DNA from 3 places in the Janthinobacterium sp. GL_088 genome. Region 3 is predicted to be linked to each of the others. Evidence: predicted binding sites of a transcription regulator. Region 3 holds the regulator's gene; each other region holds the start of a gene.

Region 1 (9,794 bases), 2.7 Mb from region 3:
GGCGCTGCTGCTGGTGCGGCTGCCACAACTGGCGCTGCGGCTGGCTTGGCGGCAGGTTTCGCTGCTGCTTTCGCTGCCGGCTTCGCTGCTACCTTGGTAGCTGGCTTGGCTGCAACTTTTGCAGCCGGCTTCGCTGCTACTTTGGCCGCTGGCTTGGCTGCAGGTTTTGCTGCGACCTTGGCGGCAGGTTTCGCTGCTGCTTTCGCTGCTGGCTTCGCTGCTACCTTGGCCGCTGGCTTGGCTGCCGCTTTTGCTGCCGGCTTCGCTGCTACCTTGACCGCTGGCTTGGCTGCCGCTTTTGCTGCCGGCTTCGCTGCTGCCTTGGCCGCTGGCTTGGCTGCCGCTTTTGCTGCTGGCTTCGCTGCTACCTTGGCGGCAGCCTTAGTTGCTGGCTTGGCTGCTGGCTTGGCGGCTGGCTTCGCTGCAGCTTTTGCTGCTGGCTTGGCGACGACTTTTTTCGCTGCTGGCTTGGCAGCTGCTTTGGCGGCCGGTTTCGCTGCGGCTTTTTTCACTGCTGGCTTGGCTGCAGCTTTTGCTGCTGGCTTAGCTGCTGGCTTGGCTGCTGCTTTGGCGGCCGGCTTGGCTGCTGGTTTTGCTGCGGCTTTTTTTGCTGCTGGCTTGACTGCTGCCTTGGCGGCCGGTTTCGCTGCTGCCTTGGCTGCAGGTTTCGCTGCGGCTTTTTTCACTGCTGGCTTGGCTACAGCTTTTGCTGCTGGCTTCGCTGCTGCTTTGGCGGCTGGTTTTGCTGCGGCTTTTGCTGCTGGCTTGGCTGCCGGTTTGGCTGCGGCTTTTTTCGCGACAGGCTTGGCTGCTGCCTTGGCTGCAGGTTTCGCTGCAGCTTTTTTCACTGCCGGCTTGGCTGCCGGTTTTGCTGCTGCCTTGGCCGCTGGTTTCGCTGCGGCTTTCGCTACTGGCTTGGCAGCCACTTTTGCTGCAGGCTTGACTGCGGCTTTGGCGGCTGGTTTTGCGGCTGGTTTCGCTGCGGCTTTGGCAGCTGGTTTAGCGGCAACCGTCTTTGCTGCGGCTGCCGGCTTCTTCGCGGCAGGAGCAGCCTTGGCGGCTGGTTTCTTTACTTCTGATTTCTTAGCGGCTGTTGCCATTTGTCTCTCCTTCATCTGAGATGAGAAATTTAAGCTACAAGATTTAAACCCGTCCGACCCACCACAGGGATAGGCCAGGCGAATTATTCATCGGCACAAACGGTCGTTTGCGCTAATGAATTCGGCACCAGCTGAACTGCTGCAACTCCTCACGTTTGCAGCACTTCAGCCATCGTCGGTGCCACCCTGCTTTATCTCGCAGCTGGTGGCAAAGTCTGAATTCGGTCATTCGTTTTCGATGCCGTGCGTTTTTTCGCTCCTCGCATCGCGCTCGCCACAACACCCATGCGTCAAATAAAAAACCGCCATGCCTGAAAAAATTCGGGCACGGCGGCAGACGAAAACGGTGTGGTTTTGTGCATATCCGTGTAAATCTGTATCCCTGTTTTGCGAGGTTTTTTCGCTACCGCGCTGGTTAAAAAACCCCGCATTCTAACGCTCGCATTTGCAATCTCATAAAGTACACGAAAACCTTGTCAATGCGCAACCGGCACGACACGTTTTCGCCCGCTTTTTTGCACGTTACGCGTGCTATCGCACAATCGCGTGGCAAATGCCGCCGCCAGCGTCTCCGGAAATGATTTTTTGAGCCCGCGATGCGGCCAGTTGCGGCAGCCGAAAATCCTGGCGCAAGCCGCGTCGCATGGCCCGATGATGGACGCATTTTGCCGCCGCCATGCACGCGAAAAAAAAGCGCCGTCACGATGACGGCGCTTTTTGGCGTTGACTGAAAAAGGCTTATTCCCAGTTCAGCGCACCACCTGTCTGGTACTCGGTCACGCGCGTCTCGAAGAAGTTACGCTCCTTCTTCATGTCGATCATTTCGCTCATCCACGGGAATGGATTTTCTTCCTGGGCGAACAGCGGCTCGATGCCGATCTGCTGCGCGCGGCGGTTGGCGATGAAGCGCAGGTAACCCTTGAACATCGGCGCGTTCAAACCCAGCACGCCGCGCGGCATGGTGTCTTCCGCGTATGCGTATTCCAGTTCCACGGCCTGCATGAACAACACTTTAATCTCTTCGCGGAATTCGGCCGTCCACAGCTGCGGGTTTTCCATCTTGATCGTGTTGATCAAGTCGATGCCGAAGTTGCAGTGCATCGATTCGTCGCGCAGGATGTACTGGTACTGCTCGGCAGCGCCCATCATCTTGTTCTGGCGGCCCAGCGCCAGGATCTGCGTGAAGCCCACGTAGAAGAACAGGCCTTCCATCAGGCAGGCAAAGACGATCAGGGATTTCAACAGCTTCTGGTCGTTTTCCACCGTGCCGGTGACGAACGCAGGGTCGGTCAGGGTGTTGATGAACGGGATCAGGAATTCATCCTTGTCGCGGATCGACTTGACTTCGTTGTAGGCGTTGAAGATCTCGCCTTCGTCCAGGCCCAGCGATTCGACGATGTACTGGTAGGCGTGCGTGTGGATCGCTTCCTCGAACGCCTGGCGCAGCAGGTACTGGCGGCACTCGGGCGCCGTGATGTGGCGGTAGGTGCCCAGCACGATGTTATTGGCGGCCAGCGAGTCGGCCGTCACGAAGAAGCCCAGGTTGCGCTTGACCAGGCGACGCTCGTCGTCCGTCAGGCCGTTCGGGTTCTTCCACAGCTCGATGTCTCGCTGCATGTTCACTTCCTGCGGCATCCAGTGGTTGGCGCAGCCGGCCAGGTATTTGTCCCAGGCCCATTTGTACTTGAACGGCACCAGCTGGTTGACGTCCGTCTTGCCGTTGATGATGCGCTTGTCGTCGGCATTCACGCGGCGCGCCACTTGCTCGGCGTTCGCTTCGGACGGCTCGGCACCTGCCGGCAGGTTCAATTCGGTATTACCCAGTGGCGCTTGCTGCGCCGGACGCGGCACAGCTGCCGACGTGGTTTCATCATCCCATGACAACGACATATTCTTCTTCCTTTCCATGCCGGCGAGCCGGCGATCCGCAACAGGCCCGTTGTATCGGACAATGCGGACATTGACAACATTGAATCAGCCCGACCGTGCCGGGCTGACAACTAAAATCTTACTGGCAGGCTTCGCACTCTTCAAAGCCGTCATCACCCGGACGCAGGTAGCAAGCTTCGCCATCGGCGTCGTCCGCTGCCGCTGCCACTACCGGCGCCACGGCCACCGCTGCTGCCGCCACGACGGCTGCCTGGGCGCTTTGCGCGCTGGCCGACATGCCGCCGTCGACTGCCACGGCGTTCAGGGCGCCCGTCTTGGAGGTCGATTTCTCCATGTGGGTAGCGGCGATGGTACGCAGGTAGTAGGTGGTTTTCAGGCCACGCAGCCATGCCAGCTTGTAGGTCTCGTCCAGTTTCTTGCCCGAGGCGCCAGCCATGTAGATGTTCAGCGACTGGGCCTGGTCGATCCACTTCTGGCGACGCGAAGCCGCTTCCACCAGCCAGCTTGGCGACACTTCGAAGGCGGTGGCGTAGATATCGCGCAGGTCTTGCGGGATGCGGTCGATCTTCACCAGCGAGCCGTCGAAGTACTTCAGGTCGGAGATCATGACTTCATCCCACAGGTCGCGTGCCTTCAGGTCGCGCACCAGGTAGCCGTTGATCTCGGTGAATTCGCCCGACAGGTTCGATTTCACGTACAGGTTCTGGAACGTCGGCTCGATACAGGCCGAGACGCCGATGATGTTCGAAATCGTCGCCGTCGGGGCGATCGCCACGCAGTTCGAGTTGCGCATGCCGAACTTGGCGATGCGTTCGCGCACCGGGGTCCAGTCCATGGCCGACGAGGAATCGACTTCCAGGTAGCCGCCGCGCTCTTCGGCCAGCAGTTTCACCGAGTCCTGTGGCAGGATGCCACGGTCCCACAGCGAACCGGCGTACGATTCATAGCGGCCGCGTTCTTCGGCCAGTTCCGTCGACGCCAGGTAGGCGTAGTAGCAGACGGCTTCCATCGAGGTGTCGGCAAACGACACGGCGGCGTCCGAGGCGAACGGGATGCGCATCATGTGCAGGCAGTCCTGGAAGCCCATCACGCCCATGCCGACCGGACGGTGGCGCATGTTCGAATTGCGCGCCTTCTCGACGGCGTAGTAATTGATGTCGATGACGTTGTCGAGCATGCGCATGGCGGTGCGCACGGTCTTGGCCAGCTTGACGTGATCGAGCTTGCCTTCCTTCATGTGCGCCGGCATGTTGACGGAGCCGAGGTTGCAGACGGCGATTTCGTCAGGTCCCGTGTTCAGCGTGATTTCCGTGCACAGGTTCGAGCTGTGGACGACGCCGACGTGCGACTGCGGGCTGCGGATGTTGCAAGGATCCTTGAACGTGATCCATGGGTGGCCCGTTTCAAACAGCATCGACAGCATCTTGCGCCACAGGTCCAGCGCGGCGATCTTCTTGAAGACGCGGATTTCGCCGGCGGCAGCCTTGGCTTCGTAGCCCAGGTAAGCCTGTTCGAAGGCCTTGCCGACCTTGTCGTGCAGGTCTGGCGTGTCCGACGGCGAGAACAGGGTCCAATCGCCTTTTTCCATGACGCGCTTCATGAACATGTCGGGAATCCAGTTCGCCGTGTTCATGTCGTGCGTGCGGCGGCGGTCGTCGCCCGTGTTCTTGCGCAGGTCGAGGAATTCCTCGATATCCATGTGCCAGGTTTCCAGGTAGGCGCAGACGGCGCCCTTGCGCTTGCCGCCCTGGTTGACCGCCACGGCCGTGTCATTGACTACTTTCAGGAACGGCACCACGCCTTGCGACTTGCCGTTGGTACCCTTGATGTGGGCGCCCAGGGCGCGCACTGGCGTCCAGTCGTTACCCAGGCCGCCGGCGAACTTGGCCAGCAGCGCGTTGTCCTTGATGGCGTCGTAGATGCCTTCCAGGTCATCCGAGACGGTGCTCAGGTAGCACGACGACAGCTGCGAACGCAGGGTGCCCGAGTTGAACAGGGTCGGGGTCGAGCTCATGAAGTCGAACGAGGACAGCAGGCTGTAGAACTCGATGGCGCGCGCTTCGCGGTCCGCTTCGTTCAGCGCCAGGCCCATGGCCACGCGCATGTAGAACGCCTGCGGCATTTCGATGCGCACGTCCTGGATGTGCAGGAAGTAGCGGTCATACAGGGTTTGCAGGCCGATGTAGCCGAACTGCAAGTCGCGGTCGGCGACGATGGCTTTTGCCAGACGCTCCAGGTCGAAACTGGCGAGTACCGGGTTCAGCAGCTCGGCGGCGATGCCCTTGGCGATGTATTGCGGGAAATACGTCAGGTATTCGGCGGCAGCGGCCGCTTGCGGCACTTCCTTGCCGAACACTTCCTTGCGCACCGTGTGCAGCAGGATGCGGGCCGTGACCTGGCTGTAGGCCGGGTCTTTTTCCATCAGCGCGCGCGCCGCCAGGATGGCCGACTTGTGCAGCTCTTCGACAGGCACGCCGTCGTACAGGTTTTTCACGGTTTCAGCGAGGATGGCGTCGGCATCGACGTGCTTTTCCAGGCCGGCACAGGCGGCGTTGATCAGGTCGCGCACTTCCTGCATGTCCAGCAGGCGGCGCACGCCGTTATCCAGCACGTTCAATTGTGGTGCGGAAACTTGCGCGGAAGCGCCCTGCGCTTCCTTCTGCAGGCGGCGCTCTTCCATGTGCTTGGCGCGGTACAGCACGTAGGCACGCGCCACGTCGTGCTCACCCGAACGCATCAGCGACAGTTCCACCTGGTCTTGCACGTCTTCGATATGGAAGGTGCCGCCGCCCGGATGGCGGCGCACCAGCGCGGCGACCACGCCGTCGGTCAGTTGTTCCACCAGTTCGCGGATGCGTGCCGAGGCTGCGCCCTGGCCGCCGTTAACGGCCAAAAACGCCTTGGTCATGGCGATGGCGATCTTCGAAGGCTCAAATGCCACCACCGCGCCGTTGCGGCGGATGATGCGATAGTCGCCCAATGCCGCGCCCGTGCTCGCTACGCTGTTGGCCGCGCCTGGCGCTGGCGATACTGGCGTTGGATGGATGGAAATATCTTGTGGTGATTGCATTGAAGCTCCCGTTGTCAGCTAAAGTCAGCCTGCAGTTTTGCTGCCGCGTGTGTTGTTGAATAGAACGCCCGATGGTCAGGGTTTCTTCAGGTATTTGTTGCTAAATAGTAAATTTATAATGCATAAAACAGGTCAGTATCCATCTCGCCACACCGCACTGCCCGGCTGGCGCAAAACACGATCAAGGGTGATAAACCGCCAGTTCCAGTGCTTTATCAGCAATCCGGGTAGCTTTGACAATAATTCTGAAAACGTCTGTGATGGCACTACATATAGTCTTTACATCCAACTTCTGCACTAATTGTAGTGCCCATCGGAGGGGGATGCAATAGTTTTCCGGCATCCGCGGGCGTAATTTTTTGTATTTTCATATACGATTTCGGTTGACTTTTCAGGGCATGGATGGAAAGCCCAATCCCCGCGAAGTAAGCGCTAACGCAGCTTGCCCGCGCAAGGTTTCCAGCCAGCACTCTTGGTAAAAATACCAGTCGAAAAACGGCCCCGGATCCGTCTTCCTTCCCGGCGCGATATGCTCGTGGCCGCGCACCTGGGACAGACCGTAGCGCGCCACCAGTGCCGCCGTCAGCGCCGCCAGCACATGATATTGCCGCCGCTGGAAGGGCACATCGTCCGCGCCTTCCATTTCGATACCGATGGAATAGCCATTGCACTGCGGGCGTCCCTCGAAGGTGGACGCGCCCGCATGCCAGGCACGTTGATCAGTAGAAACATATTGCAACAGCGCACCATCGCGCCGCACAAAAAAGTGCGCCGACACCTGCAAGCCACGCAGGTCGGCGAAAGAAGGATCGGCATTATAATCTACCCGGCCCGTAAACAAGTCCGACACATGCGGTCCGCCAAAGTGGCCACCCGGCAAACTGATGTTATGGATCACCAGCAAATCGACATGCACCCCGTCCGGGCGCGCATCGTGGTACGGCGAGTCATAGCGCAACGCGCCGTCGCACCAGCCGTCTTCATCTATCATCCATGCGCTCATCAAATAGGGCTTCCTGTATCGTCAATTTCTGCATGCGGTAACGCAACTGGCGCACGCTCAGGCCCAGCTGGCGCGCCGCCCGCGCACGGTGGTAGCGCGCCTGCACCAGCGCCAGCACGATCATGTCGCGCTCGGCCTGGCGCAAATACATGTCCAGCGGCAGGACCTTGGCCACGCCATGCGCCGCCGTGCCGGGCAGGCACAGTTGCCGTTCCGGCAAATCCGGCAATGCCGCTGCCGCGCGCAAGGGCATGCTGCCCGCCGCGGAGGGCAAGGCCAGCCCGTCGAGCGCGATCACGCCGCCGTCGGCAAAGGCCAGCGCCCGCTCCAGCACGTTTTCCAGTTCGCGCACATTACCGGGAAACGCGTACGCGGCCAGGGCCGCCAGCACCGGTGGCGCCAGGCTCACGGTCCGGTGCGGCGACAGGCGCGCGAGGATCACCTCACATAATACCTGCAGATCGCCGCGCCGCTCGCGCAGCGGCGGCAGCGCCAGCTCGATCACATGCAGGCGGTAAAACAGGTCCTGGCGAAACGTGCCGGCGGCCACGCCGCGCGCCAGGCCATGCTGGCTGGCGCACAGGATGCGCACGTCGACGGCCTCGTCCCTGCTGCCGCCCAGCTTGCGCACGCGGCGCTCTTGCAGCACGCGCAACAGTTTTACCTGCATGGTCAGCGGCAGGTCATCGACTTCGTCGAGCAGCAGGCTGCCGCCATGGGCCGCCTGGAACAAGCCCTGGCGTTCGTGCAGCGCGCCCGTATAGGCGCCCGGGCGGCAGCCGAAGAATTCCGCTTCCATCAGCGCTTCGGGAATGGCACCGCAGTTGACGGCGATAAACGGGAAGCTGGCGCGCGCGCCCTGCGCATGGATGGCGCGCGCCGCCAGTTCCTTGCCCGTGCCCGATTCGCCGCGGATGGCCACCGGCGCGCCACAGCGGGCGATGCGGCCGATCTGCGCGCGCAGCGCCTGCATGGGCAGCGAGTTGCCGCTCAATTGTGGCGCCGGCGGCATGCTGGCAGCGGTATGCGGACTGGGGTTGGGACGGGACATGAGGCGCGCCTTTCTGCAATGGCGGCGGCGAACCGCCTGTTGCAGATGCTACGCCGGACGGATGCCGGAGGACGTTACGATACGGATGAGCAACGCGCGCGAACCTGCGGGCCCGCCCTTACACCGTGGCGTGCGCGTGGCTGCAGTAGTCGTGGCCCTTGGCCTGCACGTTTTCCGAGGCCGGGTAGTACACGCCGCAATGGGCGCAGCACAGCATCAGCTCGGCATCCGGCAATTCCTGCGGCCGCACCGGTGGCGTAAACGGATTCGGCCGCTGTTGCTGTTGCGCACGGGCCCGTTGCTGCATGCCACGAATCTTGCTGCGGATAGCAAACAGCACCAGAAACACCAGCGCCAGCCAGAATAAAACACGTGTCATGCGAATCCTCGGTGTAAAACCACTTCCAGTACAAAACGGCTGCCGACATAGGCCAGCAACAAGGTGGCGAAACCGGCCAGGGTAAAGCTCAGGGCCGTCTTGCCGCGCCAGCCGCGGAAGCGGCGCCCTGCCAGCAGCGAGGCAAACAGCAGCCACGACAGCATGGTAAACACGGATTTGTGATCCCAGTTGAGCGCCTTGCCAAATAATTGCTCGGAAAACACGATGCCCGACAGCACAGTCAGGCTGAGCAAAATAAAACCCAGACCGATCATGCGGAACAGCAGCTTTTCCATCGTCAGCAGGGCTGGCAACTGGTCCAGCGCCGTGCCGATGAAGCCACGGCTTTCGCTGCGCGTATGCAGACGCGATTCCTGCAGCGCCATCAGCACGGCGTGAAAGGCGGCAATCGTCAAAGTGCTGTAGGCGAGCACGGCGACGGCGATATGCCAGCCGAAGACGGCTGACTTGCCTTCCATGTTGACCTGGCTGCCAGGAAAGGCCCAGGCCAGGCCGATGGCGAGGACGGCGCTGGGCATGACCATGCGGCGCAGTCCGTCCAGGCTGAAGTTGCGGTTCTCTATCCAGTAGGCGCCCACCGAGACCCACAGCGCGGCCGACAGCATGGCGGAAAAACCGAAGCGCAAAGTGCCCGGCGCCATCAGGTCGAACCACAGGGTGGCGGCGTGCGCCAGCCAGGCGACGCCGGTCAGGCCGGCAATGAGCCGGGCACGAGACGAGGGAAGCACCGCGCACACCGCGTACAACAGGGCGGCGATGAAAAAGAAATAGATCTGCATAGTTTAAGTTTACACCATAGCCGACAAGCGCGATTCAGGCGACAGCCCGGTGACAGGCACGACGCCGCCAACCAATGCCGCAAGCCTGCCATGATATCGCGCCTGAGGCATGACGGGGTGGCGCACCCTCAAGATTTCGGCAATCTTTCGCACCGCCTGCTTATATATATTAGTATGCCGCAAAAAAATGATGGCCCGCTTAAGCGGGCCATCGGGTATTGCCAATATCCGGCTTACTTCACGTTCAGGCTCTTTTTCGCCTGTTCCAGCAAGTCCGTCTTGACCCAGTCCTTGGCCACAGGCGGCTTCGTCATGCGGCCCACGCCCGTTTTCACCATCACGTCCGTGGTGATCTGGATATGCTCGGGCGAGATGTCATACGAATACGGCGAATTGCTGATCGCGTCGTCGAAGTCATCCTTCGTGATCTGGCCGCGGAACACCACTTCGCGCACGTACTTTTCCGCCGTCGCCTTGTTGTCGATAAAGGTCTTGGTGGCT
Region 2 (9,794 bases), 570 kb from region 3:
GCTGCCCGGCTTCAATCGCGGCAGCGCGCCCCAGCGGATGGCGGCCGACAGCAGGGCCGTGAGCACGATCAGCACGGCGCTGGCGGGGAAGGCCAGCAGGAAGTAGCGGGCCAGCTGGGTCGTCACGTCGCGCCCCTGCAGCCACGGCATCATTTCGCGCTCGTCGAACCAGTCGATCAGCACGAAGCTGGGGAAGACGGGCATGAAGAACAGCACGGCGATGAGTACCATGCCGAAGCAGAAGAACACGGTTTCGCCCGTCAGGCGCAGGCGCGAAACGGCGGGGCGGGGCGGCTGGCTGGCAGGGTCAAACGCGCCAATGTCGCGCGCGGGAGAACCTGTGTACACGCGTCCGGCCGGCACCGCCGCGCCATCGGCCAGGGCCGATTGTCCTTCCAGGTGGCCGAAGGCGCCCACTTGCGTGTTGCCTTCCAGGATGGCGTAAGAACTGATGCAGGCGTCGTCGCCGATGCTGATCCGGCCCAGCAACAAACGGCCCCGCTCGACCCGGGCGTTTTCAAAGTTGACGGCATTGCCCACGCTGACGTTGTCGCCGATGGATAGCAGGTCGGGCGCGCGCAGGGTCATCGAGCCGATGACGACTTCCTTGCCGACTTTGGCGCCCAGCGCGCGCAACCACCAGCTGTTCAGGGACGAGCCGCTGAGCAGGTAGGCGGGCGCCGATTCGACCAGGCGGTCGGCCAGCCACCAGCGGTAGTAGGTGACGCCCCACAGCGGATAGCTGCCCGGTATCAAACGCCCCGCGATCAGCCACTTGCCGGCGATTGCAATGGCAAATTCGGCCAGGGTCGCCAGCAGGAACACGCCGATGGAGGCGGCGATGGCGCGCGGCACGGTATCGCCCGTGTCGCCCGTGAAGAAGTGGTAAGTGAAGAACGGCGCCATCCACTGCGCCATGCGCAGGGTGACGAGGCCAGGCACGGCCGCCGCCTGTGCCGCGCCGCAAATCCAGCGCTTCAGGGTCGATGGTGGCGTCCATTCCGCTTCCGGCGTGGCCAGCGCCGGCGCTTCATTGAGCACGGCGGCGATCTTGCCGATCTGCCGGTTCTGGTAAATGTCGCGCACCGTCATGTGGGCGTAGGCCGGATCGGCGCGCAGTGCGGACGCCAGGCGCGCGGCCAGGAAGGAATGGCCGCCGAGGTCGCTGAAGAAGTCCAGCTGGCGCAAGATCGCCTGGCCCGGGAACAGCTTGGCCAGCGCCGCGAACAGGGCCGCTTCTGCCGGCGTTTCCGGCACGTCCGATTCACCGGCTTCGCCAGCCGGCGGTGCGGACAGGGGCATGGCTTTCAAGGCCTTCCTGTCGATCTTGCCCGAGGTCAGACGCGGCATCAGCGGCAGCAATTCAAAACGGCCCGGCACCATATACGGCGGCAAGTGCAAGTTCAATGCCGCACGCAGGGTTTTCGCCGCCAGGGCATCGTCGGGCGCCTCGTCGCTGCCGACGATATACGCCACCAGCTGGTCGATACCGTCATCCTTGCGCAACAATACAGCCACCGTACCCACGCCCGCCTGCTGCGCCAGCACGGCTTCGATCTCGCCCAGCTCCACGCGGAAGCCGCGAATTTTCACCTGGTCGTCGGCGCGGCCCAGGCACAGCACCTGGCCATCAAGATCGATGCGCGCCAGGTCGCCCGTGCGGTACAGGCGCGCATCGTCAGGACCCGTGCTCCAGGGATTGGGCAGGAATTTTTCCAGCGTCAGGTCGGGCCGGCCCAGGTAACCCTCGGCCAGGCCGGGGCCGATGATGCACAGTTCCCCCGTCTCGCCGCGCGGCAGCAGGACGAGCGGACGGTTTTCTCCCGGCTCGGCCACCTGCAGCACCAGCAAGCCATAGTTGGGCAGCGGCGTGCCGATGGTCACCGGCTCGCCGGGCCGCAAACGCGCCAGGCTGCACGAGACGGTCGCTTCCGTCGGGCCATAGGTGTTGAACATGGCGCGGCCCGGGCGCGACCAGCGCTCGACCAAGGACTCCGGGCACATCTCGCCGCCCAGGTTGATCAGGCGCAGGCTCGGCACTTCCTCGGCAAACAGGGCCAGCAAGGTCGGCACCGCGTGGAGAACGGTGACCTTGTTGTCGGCCAGCGCGCGCGGCAAGGCTTCCGGGTCGCCCGAAATCTCCTTGGGACCCAGCCACAGGGTGGCGCCCACCAGGTAGGCGATCCAGATTTCCTCGAACGACATGTCGAAGGCGACGGAAAAACCCTGGTAGACAGTATCGCTTTGCGTCACTTCCAGCACGGCGTTTTCGCTGCGCAGGAAGTGGCAGATGCTGCGCTGGTTGATCAATATGCCCTTGGGCTTGCCCGTGGAGCCGGACGTGTAGATCACGTAGGCCGGGTGTTCGGGCAGCACGGTGGCGCGCGTGGGCAGCTGTTCGCCCGGAGCGGCGGGGGCCAGCAGGCTTTCCGCCGTCCACACGGGACGCCCAAGTCCGGCATCGGCCAGGCGCGGCGCGAACTGCGCGCAGCTGACCACACCAAAGCCATTGGCGTCATCAAGGCACACCTGCAGGCGCTCGACGGGCGTGTCTTCATCGACGGGCAGCCAGGCGGCGCCCGCCTTGGCAATCGCTGCCTGCATCAGCAGCAGATGGGCGCCGCGCGGCAGCCACAGTCCCACGATGTCGCCGGGCTTGACGCCGGCCGCCACCAGGCGCGCCGCGGCCAGGCCCGCCTGCGCATCGAGCTGCGCATACGTGATGCGGCGCGCGCCATCGATCAGGGCGATTTGCTCGGGGCAGCGGCGGGCCGTTGCCTCCAGCAGGTCGGCCAGCACTTCCTCGCGCAGCAGATCCGGTCGCGGTGGGCCGTACAGGATGTCGGCGTGGGTCGAAGGGATGCCTGGGTTGACTGCGGTGAAATCGTTCATGGATGACGCTTATCTGTAATGCGGTGTGAAAAATCTGCTGGGCTGCGCGTGGTGCGCGGCACAGTTGATACATTACAGTACGCAAGACATTTCAGCGTTGCAGAACGGGGAATTTTGCGGGGCTTTGCGAAATTATGTGGTCATCGGCTCAACTGCCATGATTACGGAATGTAAAACGCGGAAACATGGCGCCGATTTGCGCCACGGTGCGCGCCGCCGGATAGCCGTGCAGGGGGCGGCCGGCCAGCGCCGCATCCGCGCAGCCTTCGGCACGGAACTGCTGCAGCACGTAATTATCGACGCCTTTGGCGGCCAGGGTGGTGGCCAGGGCCAGCAACTGCTCGTCCGGCAGCAGGTCCGGGTGGGTGGTGGTGCGGCACTCGTAGGCGACGCCGCTGGCGAGGATGGCGTCCAGGCAGGCGCGCGCCGGGTCGCCGCTGGCGGCCACGCGGGTCACATGACGATAGTCGGCAAACGGCGCCTTGATGTCGAAACCGACCCAATCGACCAGGGACAGCACTTCCTGCAGGCGTTGCGGATAGATGCAGGCCGTGTGCAGGCCGATGCCGAAACCCAGTTCCCTGACGTCCTGCATGGCGCGCGCCAGCGCCGGGTCCATGCATGCTTCGCCGCCGCTGAAGACGACGGCGTCGACCAGGCCCACGCGGCGGCGCAGCCAGGTCAGGACGTCCTGCCAGGGCATGGCGCCTTCCGGCGTGCGGGGCTGCAAGTGCGGATTGTGGCAATAGCCGCAACGCCAGGGACAGCCCTGCACGAACACCACGGCCGCCAGCTTGCCCGGATAGTCGGTGGCGGAAAAGGGCGTCAGGCCGCCCACTTTCAACTCAGCCGCCATGGCACGCGGGCTGGCCAACACGGGCGCTCGCTTCCGTAAAGTACTGGCGCTCGTGGAATTCGCCCTGCTTGCCGATGTTGAACGAGGCGACGGGGCGGTGGTAGCCCATCACGCGCGTCCAGATTTCGCAGCGCTGGCGTTCGGTGTCGAGCAGGGTGATGGCGGGAGTGAAGTCGGGACGTGCGTTCATGGCGTTTCCTTGAGTGGGTGAGCGAAATCGGACTGCTTGCGGGCGATCAGTTCCGCGTCGCAGGTGGGACAGAATTCATGTTTGCCGGCCAGGTAGCCGTGGCGCGGGCAGATGGAAAACGTGGGCGTGACGGTAATGTAGGGCAGCGAAAAGCGGCTCAGGGCGCGTTTTACCAGCTCGCGGCACGCGCTCGCATCCGACAGCGCTTCCGTCATGTACAGGTGCAGCACCGTGCCGCCCGTATACTTGCGCTGCAGCGCGTCCTGTAATTCCAGCGCCTCGAACGGGTCGTCCGTGTGGCCGACGGGCAGCTGCGACGAATTCGTGTAGTACGGGTTGTCGCTTGTTCCCGCCTGCAGGATGGCGGGATAGCGCTTGCGGTCTTCGCGGGCGAAGCGGTACGTCGTGCCTTCGGCCGGCGTCGCTTCCAGGTTGTACATATGGCCCGTCTCTTCCTGGAAGGCCACCATGCGGGCGCGCACGTGGTCGAGCAGACGTATCGCCAGCGCATGGCCTTCGGCGGACGTGATGTCGTAAGCGTCGCCGCTGAAATTGCGGATCATCTCGTTGATGCCGTTCACGCCCAGGGTGGAAAAGTGATTGCGCAGGGTGCCCAGGTAGCGTTTCGTGTACGGGAACAGGCCTTGCTGCATCAGTTCCTCGATGGTGCGGCGCTTGATTTCCAGGCTGGTCTTGCCCAGTTCCAGCAGGCGGTCCAGGTCGGCCAGCAACGCTGGCTCGTCGCCGCGCCACAAGTGGCCCAGGCGCGCGCAGTTGATCGTCACCACGCCCAGGGAACCGGTCTGCTCGGCGGAACCGAACAGGCCATTGCCCCTTTTGAGCAGTTCGCGCAAGTCCAGCTGCAAGCGGCAGCACATGGAGCGGATCATGTTCGGCTTGAGTTCCGAATTGATGAAGTTCTGGAAGTAGGGCAGGCCGTAGCGGGCCGTCATCTCGAACAGGCGTTCCGCGTTTTCGCTATGCCAGTCGAAATTCTCGGTGATGTTATAGGTGGGGATGGGGAAGGTAAACACGCGTCCCTTGGCGTCGCCCGCCATCATGATCTCGATGTAGGCGCGGTTGATCATGTCCATCTCCGCCTGCAGCTCGCCATAGCTGAAGTCCATCTCCTGGCCGGCGATGACGGGAATCTGTTCGCGCAGGTCGTCCGGGCAGACCCAGTCGAACGTGAGGTTGGTGAATGGCGTTTGCGTGCCCCAGCGCGATGGCACGTTGAGGTTGAAGATCAGCTCCTGCATGTACTGGCGCACGTCTTCGTAGCGCAGGCTGTCCTTGCGGATGTAGGGCGCCATGTAGGTGTCGAAGGAGCTGAACGCCTGCGCGCCGGCCCACTCGTTTTGCAAGGTGCCGAGGAAATTGACGATCTGGCCGATGGCGCTCGACATGTGTTTCGGCGGGCCCGATTCGATCTTGCCCGGCACGCCATTCAAGCCTTCGTGCAGCAGGGTGCGCAGCGACCAGCCGGCGCAATAGCCGGCCAGCATGTCGAGGTCGTGGATGTGCAGCGCCGCTTCGCGGTGCGCCGCGCCCACTTCCGGCGGATACACCTGGTCCAGCCAGTAGTTGGCGATGACCTTGCCCGACACGTTGAGTATCAGGCCACCCAGCGAGTAGCCCTGGTTGGCATTGGCGTTGACACGCCAGTCGCGCCGGTCCAGGTATTCATTGATGGACGCGGCGACATCGACCTGGCCGCGTGTGGGGGAAACTGCATTTGTCGTCATGAAACCTCCAATAAACACAACATGCGGTGTTTTTATGGAGATTAATCACTAAATATAGTGGCGTCAAAGGGTGCGTGCAGTTGCGTGACGAATCCTTGATGCAGGTGAAAAAACCACCTCAACCGGTTTTGTTCCAGCGCGTTTCGCGCAGGATCAGCCAGCTCACGCAAAAGAACGCGACGCCGCAGGCGGCGATGCTGGCGACGGAGGCGGGCAGCACGTGCGCCCAGATTTCCAGCGGCGAGTAGGTGCTCCAGCTGGCCACGCGTGCGTCGAACGTCACGTAGTTCGCCAGCAGCCAGTAGACGGCCAGCAGGCCCGTGCAGATGGCGGCCTGACGCAGCAGCGGCAGTTGGCGGCGCGCGAACACGGCCAGCAGGAACAGCAGCAGCACGCCCGGATACGCGCCCAGTACTTCCGGCGACAGGACGGAGATGGTCTCTGCGTCATAGCCATCGGCCGGGCCGGCCCACTGCACTTGCAGCGCGGTGAGGAACAGGGTGAGCAGGAAAATCAGCAGCGGTTTGCGGGTCATGGCGGGCAATCGAAGAGGGAGAAAAGTGGGGCATTTTACAGCCAGGTCAAGCAAGTTGAACGCGCGCCAGCCATGCATGCATTCCTTCACCTGCGTCAAGGACTGGGCGGCATGGGCGGGGCTATAGTCTGCACCCTGAGCCGATACAGGACTGTGAATATCATGATGCTTGATTCAACCACCGCCACCCGCGTGGCCGGACCGCTGGAACTGGTCTGCCCCGCCGGCAGCCTGCCTGCCTTGAAAGCGGCCGTCGACAATGGCGCCGACACCGTCTACCTGGGCTTTCGCGATGCCACCAATGCGCGCAATTTCGCCGGCCTCAATTTCGACGAGAAGGCCATCGCCGAGGGCGTGCGCTACGCCCATCAATATGGACGCAAGGTGCTGCTGGCGCTGAACACCTATCCGCAGCCGCACAACTGGGCCGTGTGGCGCAGCGCCATCGACCGCGCCGCGCAAGCCGGCATCGACGCCATGATCGTGGCCGATCCTGGCCTGATGGCGTATGCGGCCCAGCACCACCCGCAGCTGCGCCTGCACCTGTCCGTGCAGGGCTCGGCCACCAACTACGAAGCCATCAATTTTTACCATGAACACTTCGGCATCGCCCGCGCCGTGCTGCCGCGCGTGCTGTCGATGGCGCAGGTCGAGCAATTGATCGCCAAGACGGAAGTCGAGATCGAGGTTTTCGGCTTCGGCAGCCTGTGCGTGATGGTCGAAGGGCGCTGCGCGCTGTCGTCGTATGCGACGGGCGAGGCGCCGAACACGCACGGCGTGTGCTCGCCGGCGAAATCCGTGCGCTGGCTGGAAACGCCGAAGGGCCTGGAATCGCGCCTGAACGGCGTGTTGATCGACCGCTATGCGCCCGGTGAAAACGCCAGCTATCCCACCCTGTGCAAGGGGCGTTTCGAAGTCAATGACGAAGAGTATTACGCCATCGAGGAACCGGCCAGCCTGAACACGCTGGCGCTGCTGCCGCAGCTGATCGCCATGGGCGTGCGCGCCGTGAAAATCGAAGGACGCCAGCGCAGTCCCGCCTATGTGGCGCAGGTGACGCGCGTGTGGCGCGAAGCGATCGACGCCTGCCGCGAAGGTAATGCGCGCTACGCTGTCAAGCCGGGCTGGATGGCGGCCATGGACAAGCTGGCCGAGGGTCAGCAGCACACCTTGGGTGCCTACCACCGCTCTTGGAAATAGCAAAACCTACTGCGCGTTCCGGGGCGTGGCCTGCGATGCTCGCTGTGCTCTAGCACAGCTGCGCTTCTCGGCCTCGCCGCGAACCGCTCGCTACGGTTTTGTAAACTAAAAAAATGGAAAAGACATGTTAAAACTCTCTTTGGGCCCCTTGCTGTACTACTGGCCGCGCGCCACCGTTTTCGAGTTTTACCAGCAGATCGCCGGCACCGCCGTCGATATCGTGTACCTGGGCGAAACCGTCTGCTCGCGCCGGCATGAGGTACGCCTGGCCGACTGGCTCGATATCGCCGACATGCTGGCCGCCGCCGGCAAGGAAGTGGTGCTGTCGACGCAGGCGCTGATCGAGGCGGGCGCGGAACTGGCGACCCTGCGCCGCATCACGGGCAATGGCCGCTACGGCGTCGAGGCCAACGACATGGGCGCCGTGCACTGCATGGAAAAGGGCGCGTCCTTCGTCGCCGGTCCCCATTTGAACCTGTTCAACGGCCCCAGCCTGCAATTGCTGGCGCGCCTGGGCGCGCGGCGCTGGGTGATGCCGTTGGAAATGGGGCAGACGGCGCTGGCCGAGATGCAGCGCCAGAAACCGGAAGGGCTGGAGACGGAAGTGTTCGCCTACGGCCGCATGCCGCTGGCGTTTTCCGCGCGCTGCTTCACGGCGCGCAACCGCAATCTGCCGAAGGACGATTGTGGCTACAGCTGCCTGGAAGAGCCGGACGGCCTGCTGCTGCGCACGCGCGATGAAGTGCCGTTCCTCGTGTTGAACGGCACGCAGACGCAGTCGGCGCTGGTCTACAACCTGGTGCGCGAACTCGACGCCATGCGCGACATGGGCGTGGCGGTGGCGCGCATCAGCCCGCAGGCCATGCATACGGAACAGGTGATCGCCATCTTTGACCGCGCCCGCCGCGGCCAGGTCAGCGGGATCGGCGCCCAGGCCCAGCTGGCGGCCTGCCAGCCGGCCGGCGCCTGTGACGGCTACTGGCACGGCCAGCCCGGCATGGAACAGCACGCCGCCCATTGAACGCCTCGAAAGGAAGCACCATGCAAGATCAACTGGAAAGATTGCCCGTCCCGGCCAAGCCGAGTATGAGCAAGCCCGCCGTGTCGTACTGGCTGCCCGAACCGCTGGCCGAATTGCTGTCCAAGCTGCCGCCGTATCCCGCCTCCTGGCTGTTCGTGCAAGGCTTGAACCGTCTGCTGGCGCCGCAATTGCCCGACGACGTGCGGCGTAGCCTGGAAGGGCGCAGCCTGCGCTTGCGGCTGCTGGACGCGGGCATCGCCTTCGATTTCGAGTGGCAGGGCACGGTGTTCGTGGCCGAGCGCTATGTCGACGTGCCGGACCTGTGCATCGCCGCCAGCGTGCATGATCTGATGCTGCTGGCGCGGCGCCAGGAAGATCCGGACACCCTGTTCTTCAGCCGCCGCCTGAGCCTGGAAGGCGACACGGAACTGGGTCTGCTGTTCAAGAATACGCTCGACGCCATCGAGTTGCCGCCGTTCGACTTGCAGGCGCTGGGACCGCGCCGCGTGCTGGCGCATCTGCGCGACCGGGGCGCGCGGGAAGGCTGAGCGGGGAGTTGGCGGCAGCGTTCAGTGGCGGCAGTGGCCGCAGGCGCCGCTGCACGAGGCCAGCTGTTCTTCATCCGTCGCTTCACACATGAAGCCGGCGTCATTGACGGCCGCCAGCAGGCGTTCCTGCGTGGCCAGCCGTTCGTCGAACTGCACCGTGGCACCGTGGCGCGCTAGCGAGACGCACACGGTGGCCACGCCCGTGACGGCTTCGAGCGCGCCCGTCAGCCTGTCGGCGCAGCCTTCGTGATCCATCCCGATAATATTCAAGCGTGCTGTCTGCATGGGGTCCTCTTGTTTTTCAAATAAAAAAACAGCGTAGGCGAGCGGTGCGCATGCCGTCCAGAGCAGCACGCAAGATTTATTTTCTATTTGGGGTTTTATTGATCTGGATTAATACTCACCCCTCCTGGTCAGCTTGAAAGTGCTGTTGTTTTATACACAGTTGCCGTATTCCAGTCGACAAGCGTGCTCTGCTGCGCGATACTGTCATTCTGATAAGAACGCTATGAAAGCGCTGGAAAGGAGGGGCCATGCAGCGCCGCCCCCTGCTCAAGCTTGCTGCCCTGTGGCCATTGGGCGCGGCCATCGGCGCGGTGCCGCCGCCGCTGCCGCTCGTGTATCCGCGTCACCAGGCGCTCGATGATCCGCAGCAAGGTTATGTGACGGCCTTGCTGCAACAGGCGCTGGCCCGTTCGGGCCAGGCCTATGCCTTGCGCCGCTCCGAATTGCGCATGGTGCAGACACGCGCGATGCAGGAAATCGCCACGGCCTCGGGCGGCGTCGACGTCGTCTGGGCCATGACGA
Region 3 (9,794 bases):
GGGAGCGGCGCGCCTCTGCTTGATGTTATCAGGAATGGCAAAATGAAAAAAGCCCACGAACCGAAATTCGTGGGCTTTCTTAAGTATTTGGTAGGCCGTGCGGGATTCGAACCTGCGACCAACGGATTAAAAGTCCGCTGCTCTACCAGCTGAGCTAACGACCCAAAAACTTTTTACAACAACTTCGGTAACACTGTGCCGTAAAAAATGCTTGCTATAACAACTCGCAAGCAGATCAGTACTGCGTATTCGTGGTAGGCCGTGCGGGATTCGAACCTGCGACCAACGGATTAAAAGTCCGCTGCTCTACCAGCTGAGCTAACGACCCGAAGAAGAAAGATTATAGGGGGTGCCCGGGATTCTGTCAAACCTAACGGGCAACTTTTTCCCCGCTTTTACTTTTTGCCGCCCCGTTCCTTGGCGGCCTGGGCCGCGCTGGAGTCCGGGTAGCGCGAGATCAGGGCGTTCAGCGTCTTGGTCGCGTTCGGCTTGTCTTTCAGCTCCGTGTAGCAGCTGGCGATGTTGAGCATGGCGTCGGGCGCTTTAGGGCTGTCCGGGTAGTGTTTCAGCACTGCCTGCTGGGCCGTGATGGCGCTCTTGCAGTCGCGCTGGGCGTAATAGGCGTTACCCAGCCAGTATTGCGCGTTGGCCGCGTAGGCCGATTCCGGATAGCGCTTGACGAAGCCGTCCAGGGCCGTCACGGCGCCCTTGTAGTCGCCCGACTTGAACAGGCCGAACGCGGATTCGTATGCGCTTTGCTCGGAGACGCCCACGGCCGCTTCCTGGCCGTCGATGGTGACCTGGCGCGGTTCGAGCTTGCGCAGGCGCGCATCGATATCGGTGTAGAAATCCTTCTGGCGCTTTTGCGTGTTCGCCAGATCGTTGCCCAGCACTTCGATCTGGCCGCGCAGGCGGGCGATCTCCTGCATGGTTTGGTCGTGCTGGTTGATCAGGCTCAAGGTGCTGGTCTTGTCCGCCTTGGCGTCGATGCGGCTGTTCAGGTCGCGTGCCATGGCGTCGACCTTGGCGCGCAGCTCGAGGATGGCCTTGCGCGCTTCGTCGTCATCGAACAGGGCGGCGTTGGCGTGCAGGGGCAGGTAGGCAAACGCGGCCATCAAGGCGGCGGCGACGCCGGCTTTCGAGAATGTCATCATGGGTCGGGCTTTCTAAGGTTACGCAAACATGCAAACGGGGCGCCGGGCGGTGAATCACCGCGCTGCGCCCCATTATTATGCCTATGACTGGCCAGTTAGGTAAGCGTCAATGCTGCCGCGCTCACCCATCAACATCAATAAACGATGTCAGCGCGGCGGTTTTCTGCCCATGCTGCTTCGTTGCTGCCTTGAGCTTTAGGCTTTTCTTTGCCCAGCGACACGGCTTCCATTTGGCCTTCTGGCACGCCCAGGGCTGCCATCGACTTGCGCACGGCTTCAGCACGTTTCTGGCCCAGGGCCAGGTTGTACTCAGCGCCACCGCGTTCATCGGTGTTACCTTGGATCAGGATCTTGCGGCTAGGCGTTTTCACCAGGTAGCCAGCGTGGTTTTGCACGACTGGGGTGTCCGCTTCGCGCACGACGTACTTGTCGAAGTCGAAGTAGATGCTGCGGTTAGCCAGCACGCCTTTTGGATCGTCCAGTGGATCGACCGATGCGGTCGTCACTGGCTGAACTTGACGGGTGTCAACTGGTGCAACGACTTTTTCAGGAGCGCGCTCAACCACTGGGGTCTCTGCTACTTTGACTGGGGTGCTGCAGGCGGACAGCAGGGCTGCGGTAGCGGCGATGAAAGCCAAACTTTTAAAGTTACTCATTTTTATTCTCCGGGTCATGGTTAAAGGTGAAACTGTACAGCATTTACTTCATAAAAGGACCCCAGGTGGGCTCCTTGATATTGCCAGCTTGCGTAGTCAAACGCTGTTTGACGCGGCCATCCACCGATACCACTGCCAGCGACTTGCGTCGTCCGGATTCGGTCGCGTACATGATATATTTCCCGTTGGGCGAAAAGCTCGGTGATTCGTCGTTGGCGGTGTCCGACAGGCGCAGTTCCTGGCCACTAGCCAGGTCGAGCGCGTAGAGCTGGAAATTGCCGTCGCGACGGGAAATATAAGCGAGTGTCTTCCCGTCGGACGAAATCCGCGGGCTGATGTTGTAGGAGCCGCCAAACGTCACGCGCTTGGCTTCGCCACCGCTGGTCGACATGCGGTAGATTTGTGGTCCGCCGCTGCGATCGCTGGTGAAGTAAATACTTTGGCCATCGGCCGAGAATTGGGGTTCCGTATCGATGCCGCTGCTGGTGCTGACGCGGCGCAAGCCGCTGCCGTCGGCATTGACGGTGTAGACCTGGGTATGGCCGTCGCGCGACAGGGCCACGGCCAGGCGCGAACCGTCCGGGCTCCAGCTCGGCGCCGAATTGCTGCCTTTTTCATTCGATACGATGGTGCGCTGGCGCGTCACCAGGTTTTGCACGTAGACGATCGGCTTTTTCTTTTCAAACGACACATACGCGACCTTGGTGCCGTCCGGCGACCATGATGGCGAAATGATCGGCTCGTTCGAGCGCAGGGCAACCTGGATGCCTTCGCCATCGGCGTCGGCGATTTCCAGGCGGTATTCGCGGCCCGATTGCGTGACGTAGGCGATGCGCGTGGCGAACGCGCCCTTGACGCCCGTCAGCTTCTCATAGATGTCATCGGCGATCTTGTGCGCCAGCAAGCGGTTGAACTGCGGCGCGGCCGCATTGTTCATGCTCGAGATCTGGGCGCCCTTGATGGTGTCGAACAGCTTGTAGCGCACGTCCAGGCGGCCATCGGCCATGCTTTGCACGGTGCCGGCCGCCAGCGCGTCGGCGCCGCGCGACTTCCATTGCTCGTAGCTGACGGGCGCCGTTTCCGATACGGGCGCATCGGCATCGATCAGCTTGAATACGCCGCTGCGCGCCAGGTCGGCCTTGATAATGCCGGACAGCGATTGCGGCGCGGCCGATTCATTGACGAAGCTGGCGACAGCCACCGGGATCTGGTTGCTGCCGATCCCCGTAATCTCCACGCGCAGCTGTGCCTGGGCGCTTGACGCTCCCAGCATCAGGCCGGCGCAGAGCACGACATAGCTCATTTTTTTCATGGTCATCATTTAGGCAAATCCTTCATCTCGAATATCAGTTCAATCTCGCGTTCCACGGTGCCGTCTTTTTTCTTCGGCAGTGGCGACGATTTATTAATGGCGTTTTCCACCGAGCTGTCATACGCCGGCAGGCCGCTACTTTTAATCTTTCGGACCGAAATAATTTCCCCAGTTGGCAGTTGCTCGATCTTGAACACGGCGCGCGGGTTGCCCGGCACGTCCGTGCTACCGCTGTACGCGATATTGCTCTTGATCTTGCTCGTCAGGGCAGCGACATAGCCGCTGTCCTTGCGTGGCGCGGTCGCTTTCGCGGCCGTGCCCGTTGTGCCATTGCCTGCCTGCGCCATCATCCGCTTCATGTCATCGGCGCGCATTTTGTCGGCTGCGGCTTTTTCCGCCGCCGCTTTTTTCGCCTTGGCCGCTTTTTCGGCCGCCGCTTTTTTATCGGACAGTTCTTTCTCGGCTTTTTCTTCCGCCGCTTTTTCTTTGGCTTCCTTGGCTTTCTCCAGCTTGTCGGCCTTTTCTTTCTCCAGCTTGTCAGCCTTGTCTTTTTCTTTCTGCTTCTGTTTTTCCAGTTCGCGCTTTTCTTCCTCGCGTTCCTTCAATTCCTGCTTGCGGCGTTCTTCCGCTGCCGCTTTGTCTTTCTCTTCCTTCAGCTTTGCCTTCTTGCGCTCGAGTGCGATCTCCGCTTCGCGCAGGTCGACCTTCGGCTCGGGCGCGGCCACGGGCGGCGGTGGCGGCGGGGCCGGCTGTTCCACTTGCGGTTGCGGCGGCGTTGGTGTCGGCTCCGGTTCCGTCGCCACGTCGGGCGGCGGCGCGGCCGTCTGCACTTTCATGTCCCACACTTCCGCTTCGACGGCGACAGGTTCCGTATTTTGCCAGTGTACGCCCACCCACAGGAAAAACAGCAGCCCAAGGTGCATCGCCAGCGCCAAGCCCAGCGAGGGCCAGCGACTGCGTTCGCGCGGCACGCTGTAGGGCTTGCCGAGTACATGGTCGATTTGTTTGTTCTGCAAAGTCTAGTCTATCTAAAAACGGTCAAGTCTGGAAACAGGATGCTGCGCTTACTTGGTGGCCAGGCCGACTCTGGTAATACCCATCTTTTTCGCTTCCGAAATGAGCTGGATCACGTCGTCGTACTTGCTTTCCTTGTCGCCTGCGATCATCACGGGATAGTCAGGATTGCTTTCATGCAAACCGCGCAGCTTGCGCAGCAGGGCGTCGCGGTTCGGTTCCGTTTCCGGCGACAGCTGTTCCTTGCCGATGACGCCGATCGACAGCGAACCATTCGGCTTCAGCACGATCTGAATATAGTCATCGGGCGGTTTGGCCGACTTTTCCGCGTTGGGCAAATTCACCACGCTGGGATTGTTCGACGACGGCATCACCATGAAAATGATCAGCAGCACCAGCATCACGTCGATATACGGCACGACGTTGATTTCGGACTTGAACTTGCGGCCACGACCGCCGCGCATGCCGCCACTATTGAAGGAGGAACCCATGGACGCTGCTCCCTCTTAGCGCGACTGGCGCTGCAAGATGTTAGAGAATTCCTCGACGAAGCTCTCGAAGCGGATCGCCAGGCGGTCGATGTCATGCGAAAAACGGTTGTAGGCGACGACGGCGGGAATGGCCGCGAACAGGCCGATGGCGGTGGCGATCAGCGCTTCGGCAATGCCGGGCGCGACGGCGGCCAGGGTGGCTTGCTGCACGTTGGCCAGGCCGCGGAAGGCATTCATGATGCCCCAGACGGTGCCGAGCAGGCCGATGTACGGCGAGACGGAGCCGACGGAAGCGAGGAAGGCCAGGTGCGATTCGAGCACGTCCATTTCGCGCTGGAAGGCGGCGCGCATGGCGCGGCGTGCGCCGTCGAGCACGGCGCCGACGTCCAGCGCTTCACGCGAACCGTAGGAAGCCTTGCCCTTGATGAATTCGCCCATGCCGGCGTCGAAGATGCGGGCCAGCGCGCCGCTCTGGTCGCGATTGCCGCTGGCGTTCTGGTGCAGCGCATGCAGGTTGCCGCCGGCCCAGAAGCTGCGTTCGAACTCGATGGTTTGCTTGCGCGCCTGGCGCACGGCAAACATCTTGCGGAAAATGTAGGTCCAGCTGGTCAGGGAAATCAGCAGCAGCAGGGCCATGATCAGTTGCACGATCAAATGGGCATTGGAGATGAGCGCGAGGAAAGAAAGATCTTGTGTAACGTTCATTGGCTGGCAGTCTGTTGGGTGAATTGTCCGGGGGTGGCGGGTAGGGCTCAGGCGGCGCGCATGCGGACCGCGACTGCATCAGGCACGGCGCGCGGGCGCAGTGCCGAATCGACGCAGCCGATCTTGACGCGGGCCGTGTTGAGCAGGCGGTCGCCGCACCAGGCTTGTTGCAGAAAAACGATGGAGGCGCGCCCCATTTTTTCTATGCTTAAGGTTAATCTTACCGTGTCATCGAGCCTGGCTGGCGCATGATAGTCGGCGTTGACGCTTTTGACAACGAACATCGCGTCGTGCTGCTCCAGCAATTCCTGCTGGCCCACGTCGATGGCGCGCAGCCATTCGGTACGCGCGCGCTCGAAGAATTTCAGGTAGTTAGCGTAATAGACGATGCCGCCGGCGTCGGTGTCTTCATAGTAGACACGTACGTTCCAGGTAAAGACTGAAGGCATGTTTATTGCGCCAGTAGTGAGATTGAGCAACATTTTACGCGATTTTTCTTCTTGTGACTGTGGGCGCTTGCTGGAAAGCCATGCAAAAGCTGCATATAAGTTGCACCGCAGCATTGTAAATCCGGCGTGTGCAATGGCAAGCTTCGTAACATACGCTTACATGCCATGGCCAGGTTTAAGCCCAGCTTAAAAGCCGCAGTCATCCCCTGGGGCGGCCTGTGGCCGCGCCCGGTCTGCGGTGGCGCGCGGCGATTATAGCCGCACGGTTGCATTCCTTGCTCAATTTGGGCACTTAACTTACAATTTGGCTTCCATTACGTCTCACGTGACTGGCGAAAAGTCGGGCGATCTCCATGAATGGCGATCGGCAAACCGGCGAAAGGTGGGCATCCACCGGGAAACGTGAGATTTTTCATCAGCCGTTCGCCTGGGTAGCCACTATGGAAAAGCACGAAGAGGCTGCCTGTCCAATGTTGTTATTCACTTAACGCCGGCTCCCCTCATTCGATCCAACCTGCCAGTACAAGCACCCTCATACTTGGAGTTTTTACATGTTTGCAAAAGATCACAACCTCGCCAACGTCGATCCTGAATTGTTCGCCGTCATTCAAAAAGAGAATACGCGCCAGCACGACCATATCGAACTGATCGCGTCGGAGAACTACACGTCGCCAGCCGTAATGGAAGCGCAAGGCTCGCAGCTGACGAATAAATATGCCGAAGGCTACCCAGGCAAGCGCTACTACGGTGGCTGCGAATACGTCGACGTGGCCGAGCAACTGGCCATCGACCGCGTGAAACAGCTGTTCGGCGCCGAATGCGCGAACGTGCAGCCGAACTCCGGCTCGCAGGCGAACCAGGGCGTGTTCTTCGCCATGTTGAAACCAGGCGACCTGATCATGGGTATGTCGCTGGCCGAAGGCGGCCACCTGACCCACGGCATGCCGCTGAACATGTCCGGCAAATGGTTTGACGTCGTCTCCTACGGTTTGACGGCGGAAGAAGACATCGACTACGAGGCGATGGAACGCCTGGCCCGCGAACGCAAGCCAAAACTGATCATCGCCGGCGCCTCCGCGTTCTCGAAAAAGATCGACTTTGAACGCTTCGGCAAGATTGCCAAGGAAGTTGGCGCCTACTTCATGGTCGACATGGCCCACTACGCCGGCCTGATCGCCGCCGGCCTGTACCCGAACCCGGTGCCGTTCGCCGACTTCGTCACCTCGACCACGCACAAATCGTTGCGCGGCCCGCGCGGCGGTATCATCCTGATGAAGGCCGAACACGAAAAAGCCATCAACTCGGCCATCTTCCCTGGCATCCAGGGCGGCCCGCTGATGCACGTGATCGCCGGCAAGGCTGTCGCCTTCAAGGAAGCGCTGAGTCCTGAGTTCGTCGAATACCAGAAGCAAGTGATCAAGAACGCCGACGTGCTGGCGAAAACCCTGATCAAGCGCGGCCTGCGCATTGTTTCCGGCGGCACCGAATCGCACGTCATGCTGGTCGACCTGCGCGCCAAGAACCTGACGGGCAAGGAAGCCGAAGCCATCCTCGGTTCCGCGCACATCACCTGCAACAAGAACGGCATCCCGAACGACCCGCAAAAACCATTCGTCACCTCGGGCATCCGCCTGGGCAGCCCGGCGATGACGACGCGCGGTTTCAAGGAAGCGCAAGCGGAAGAAGTGGGCAACCTGATCGCCGACGTGCTGGACAATCCGCATGACGCCGCCACCATCGAGCGCGTCAAAGCGGCCGTGAAAGTCCTGGCCGACGCGCACCCTGTGTACGCAGCATAATTATTTGTCCAGAATGTGTCATACGGAGTAAGATTCTGTATGACACATTCCTTCGTGCCCAAGGGCGCCCGGAGTGATTCGGGCGCCCTTTGTACAAGGGCGGCGATTTCCCGTAATTATTACTATAAAGTTGTAGCCAGCCCATGAAATGTCCATTTTGCCAGCACGGCGACACCCAGGTTCTCGATACGCGCGTATCGGAGGAAGGGGATGCCATTCGGCGCCGCCGCCGCTGCGGCAAATGCGACAAGCGTTTTACCACCTACGAGCGCATTGAACTTATCATGCCGGCCGTCGTCAAAAAGAATGGCAGCCGGACGGAGTTCGCTGCGGATAAGTTGCGCGGCAGTTTGATGCTGGCCTTGCGCAAGCGTCCCGTCGCGGCCGCCTCTGTGGATACGGCCATCGCATCCATCCAGGAAAAACTGCTGACCAGCGGATTGCGCGAAGTCGATTCCGGCTATATCGGAGAACTCGTCATGCAGGAACTGAAGCGCCTCGACAAGATCGCCTACATCCGCTTCGCCTCCGTCTACAAGAACTTCGAAGACCTGGCCGAATTCCAGGACGCGATCGCCGAAGTGGGGCAGGCGCGCAAGCCCTGACGCACTCTGACGTTCACTTTGCCGACAACGGGGCCGCTCATGTGCCCCGTTTTCACCATGCCAGCGCGCGCCTGGCAAGCGGCCTGATCAACACCAACGCTGTTCTTCTCACCTTATCGCCGTGCTGTTTGCGCTAGCGCAGACCCGGCTTTTTGCGCACGCCTATCTTGTAGCTGGGCCGCCTGTTCCTGCGACTCTGTCTGCGGAAGGGAGTAGCGCATGGGCAAGGGCGGTCGCACTATGTTTCCTGCGGGTGGCAGCAGCCTCGTCGAGGTGCTGGTGTCGCTGCTGCTGTTGGCGCTGGGTATGCTCGGTGCCAGCATCCTGCAACTGAACTCCCTGCGCGCGCGCCATGAGTCGGCGCTGTTGTCGGCGGGCGTGCAACTGGCGGCCGGCATGGCCGAGCGCATGCGCGCAAACAGCGTGCTCATGCATGGCCCGGATACGGGCAACCCCTACCTGAACGTGGCCTACGCGGCGGCGGACGACGCCGAAGCGGGCGGCGGTGCGCCTGACTGCTTCGGCACCACCGCCTGCAGCGCGGCCGAGCTGGCGCAATTCGACATCGCCGAATGGCAGCAGCGGCTGCATGCGGCCTTGCCCGGCGCGCGCCTGCGCATTTGCCGTGACACTTCCGCGTGGGATGCCGCCGCCCAAGGCTTGCAGTGGGCCTGCAGCGGCGGCAAGGGCGCACCCATCGTCATCAAGCTGGGCTGGCGCGGCCGCTTGCCCGATGGCTCGCCCGCCGAGAATGCGGCAGGCGAGTCGCTGCCCAGACTGGCATTCCAGCTGGGCGGAGGCGGCGCATGAATACTGTCCTGCGCCGGCAGCCTGGCATGAGCCTGGTCGAATTGCTGGTGTCCCTGTCGCTGGGCGCGCTGCTGATGCTGGCCGCCAGTAGCGTGCTGCTGGCGGCCAGCGGCAGTTATGGCGACCAGTCCGCCAGCGCGCGCCTTGACGACAACGGCCGCTATGCGCTCGACACCATCGCCCGCGCCGTGCGCCAGACGGCGTACGTGAACTGGGACAGCAGCGCCGCGCCCGTCGCCCATGCCGATTTCGACAGCGCCAACGTCGCCGGGCTCGACGCGCGCAGCCTGGGCAAGAACAGCGAAGGCATCAGTGGCGCTTTGCCCGGCGCCCCGCATGGCAGCGACGTGCTGGCCCTGCGCTATTACGGCGCCGGCAAGGAAGAGGGCGGCGACGGCTCCGTGCTCAATTGCGCGGGCTTTGGCGTGGGCGCCGCGCAAACGCAGGCGCAGCGGGGGTGGAGCATTTTCTATGTAGCGCAAGGCGCCGATGGCGAGGGCGAGCTGCGCTGCAAATACCGGGGCGCGAACGGCTGGGGCGCGGACGCCATCATCCGTGGCGTCGACGGCTTCCAGGTGCTGTATGGCCTCGACACGGATACGCCTCCCGACGGCGTGGCGAACCGATATGTCAACGCCAGCGCACTCGACGCCGACGATGCGGCGCTGGTGCTGGAGGGGGCGGATGCGGCCGCGCGCCAGCGTGATTTTCACCGCCGCACGCACTGGAAGCGCGTGGCCAGCGTGCGCGTGGCGTTGTTGTTGCATGGCGAGGCGGGCCAGGCGGACAAGATGGCGGA

What was found. The regulator NrdR, encoded in region 3, represses ribonucleotide reductase genes. The targets are predictions, from matches to a motif close to CACNANATNTNGTG.
Region 1: the regulator NrdR is predicted to act here: its motif matches at 6,325-6,338, upstream of AC3IQ7_RS26170 (ribonucleoside-diphosphate reductase subunit alpha).
Region 2: the regulator NrdR is predicted to act here: its motif matches at 5,730-5,743, upstream of AC3IQ7_RS11950 (ribonucleoside triphosphate reductase).

Annotation. Positions count from the first base shown of each region.
Region 1 covers NZ_CM174453.1:5,854,376-5,864,169, forward strand. Annotated here, with positions in the region: gene AC3IQ7_RS26160 (hypothetical protein) at 46-1,119, shown strand; gene AC3IQ7_RS26165 (ribonucleotide-diphosphate reductase subunit beta) at 1,839-2,990, opposite strand; gene AC3IQ7_RS26170 (ribonucleoside-diphosphate reductase subunit alpha) at 3,109-6,060, opposite strand; gene ampD (1,6-anhydro-N-acetylmuramyl-L-alanine amidase AmpD) at 6,452-7,063, opposite strand; gene AC3IQ7_RS26180 (sigma 54-interacting transcriptional regulator) at 7,041-8,114, opposite strand; gene AC3IQ7_RS26185 (PP0621 family protein) at 8,233-8,493, opposite strand; gene AC3IQ7_RS26190 (cytochrome C assembly family protein) at 8,490-9,293, opposite strand; gene AC3IQ7_RS26195 (ABC transporter substrate-binding protein) at 9,527-9,794, opposite strand, start outside.
Region 2 covers NZ_CM174453.1:2,611,209-2,621,002, forward strand. Annotated here, with positions in the region: gene AC3IQ7_RS11935 (Pls/PosA family non-ribosomal peptide synthetase) at 1-2,892, opposite strand, end outside; gene AC3IQ7_RS11940 (anaerobic ribonucleoside-triphosphate reductase activating protein) at 3,041-3,748, opposite strand; gene nrdD (anaerobic ribonucleoside-triphosphate reductase) at 3,738-3,938, opposite strand; gene AC3IQ7_RS11950 (ribonucleoside triphosphate reductase) at 3,935-5,683, opposite strand; gene AC3IQ7_RS11955 (hypothetical protein) at 5,802-6,218, opposite strand; gene ubiU (ubiquinone anaerobic biosynthesis protein UbiU) at 6,381-7,418, shown strand; gene ubiV (ubiquinone anaerobic biosynthesis protein UbiV) at 7,543-8,439, shown strand; gene ubiT (ubiquinone anaerobic biosynthesis accessory factor UbiT) at 8,460-8,987, shown strand; gene AC3IQ7_RS11975 (heavy-metal-associated domain-containing protein) at 9,009-9,272, opposite strand; gene AC3IQ7_RS11980 (substrate-binding periplasmic protein) at 9,521-9,794, shown strand, end outside.
Region 3 covers NZ_CM174453.1:2,040,392-2,050,185, forward strand. Annotated here, with positions in the region: tRNA gene AC3IQ7_RS09280 (tRNA-Lys) at 89-164, opposite strand; tRNA gene AC3IQ7_RS09285 (tRNA-Lys) at 253-328, opposite strand; gene ybgF (tol-pal system protein YbgF) at 396-1,154, opposite strand; gene pal (peptidoglycan-associated lipoprotein Pal) at 1,289-1,810, opposite strand; gene tolB (Tol-Pal system beta propeller repeat protein TolB) at 1,854-3,122, opposite strand; gene tolA (cell envelope integrity protein TolA) at 3,128-4,138, opposite strand; gene AC3IQ7_RS09310 (ExbD/TolR family protein) at 4,187-4,627, opposite strand; gene tolQ (protein TolQ) at 4,643-5,332, opposite strand; gene ybgC (tol-pal system-associated acyl-CoA thioesterase) at 5,380-5,781, opposite strand; ZMP/ZTP riboswitch at 6,097-6,221, shown strand; gene glyA (serine hydroxymethyltransferase) at 6,333-7,580, shown strand; gene nrdR (transcriptional regulator NrdR) at 7,724-8,185, shown strand; gene pilV (type IV pilus modification protein PilV) at 8,405-8,995, shown strand; gene AC3IQ7_RS09340 (PilW family protein) at 8,992-9,794, shown strand, end outside.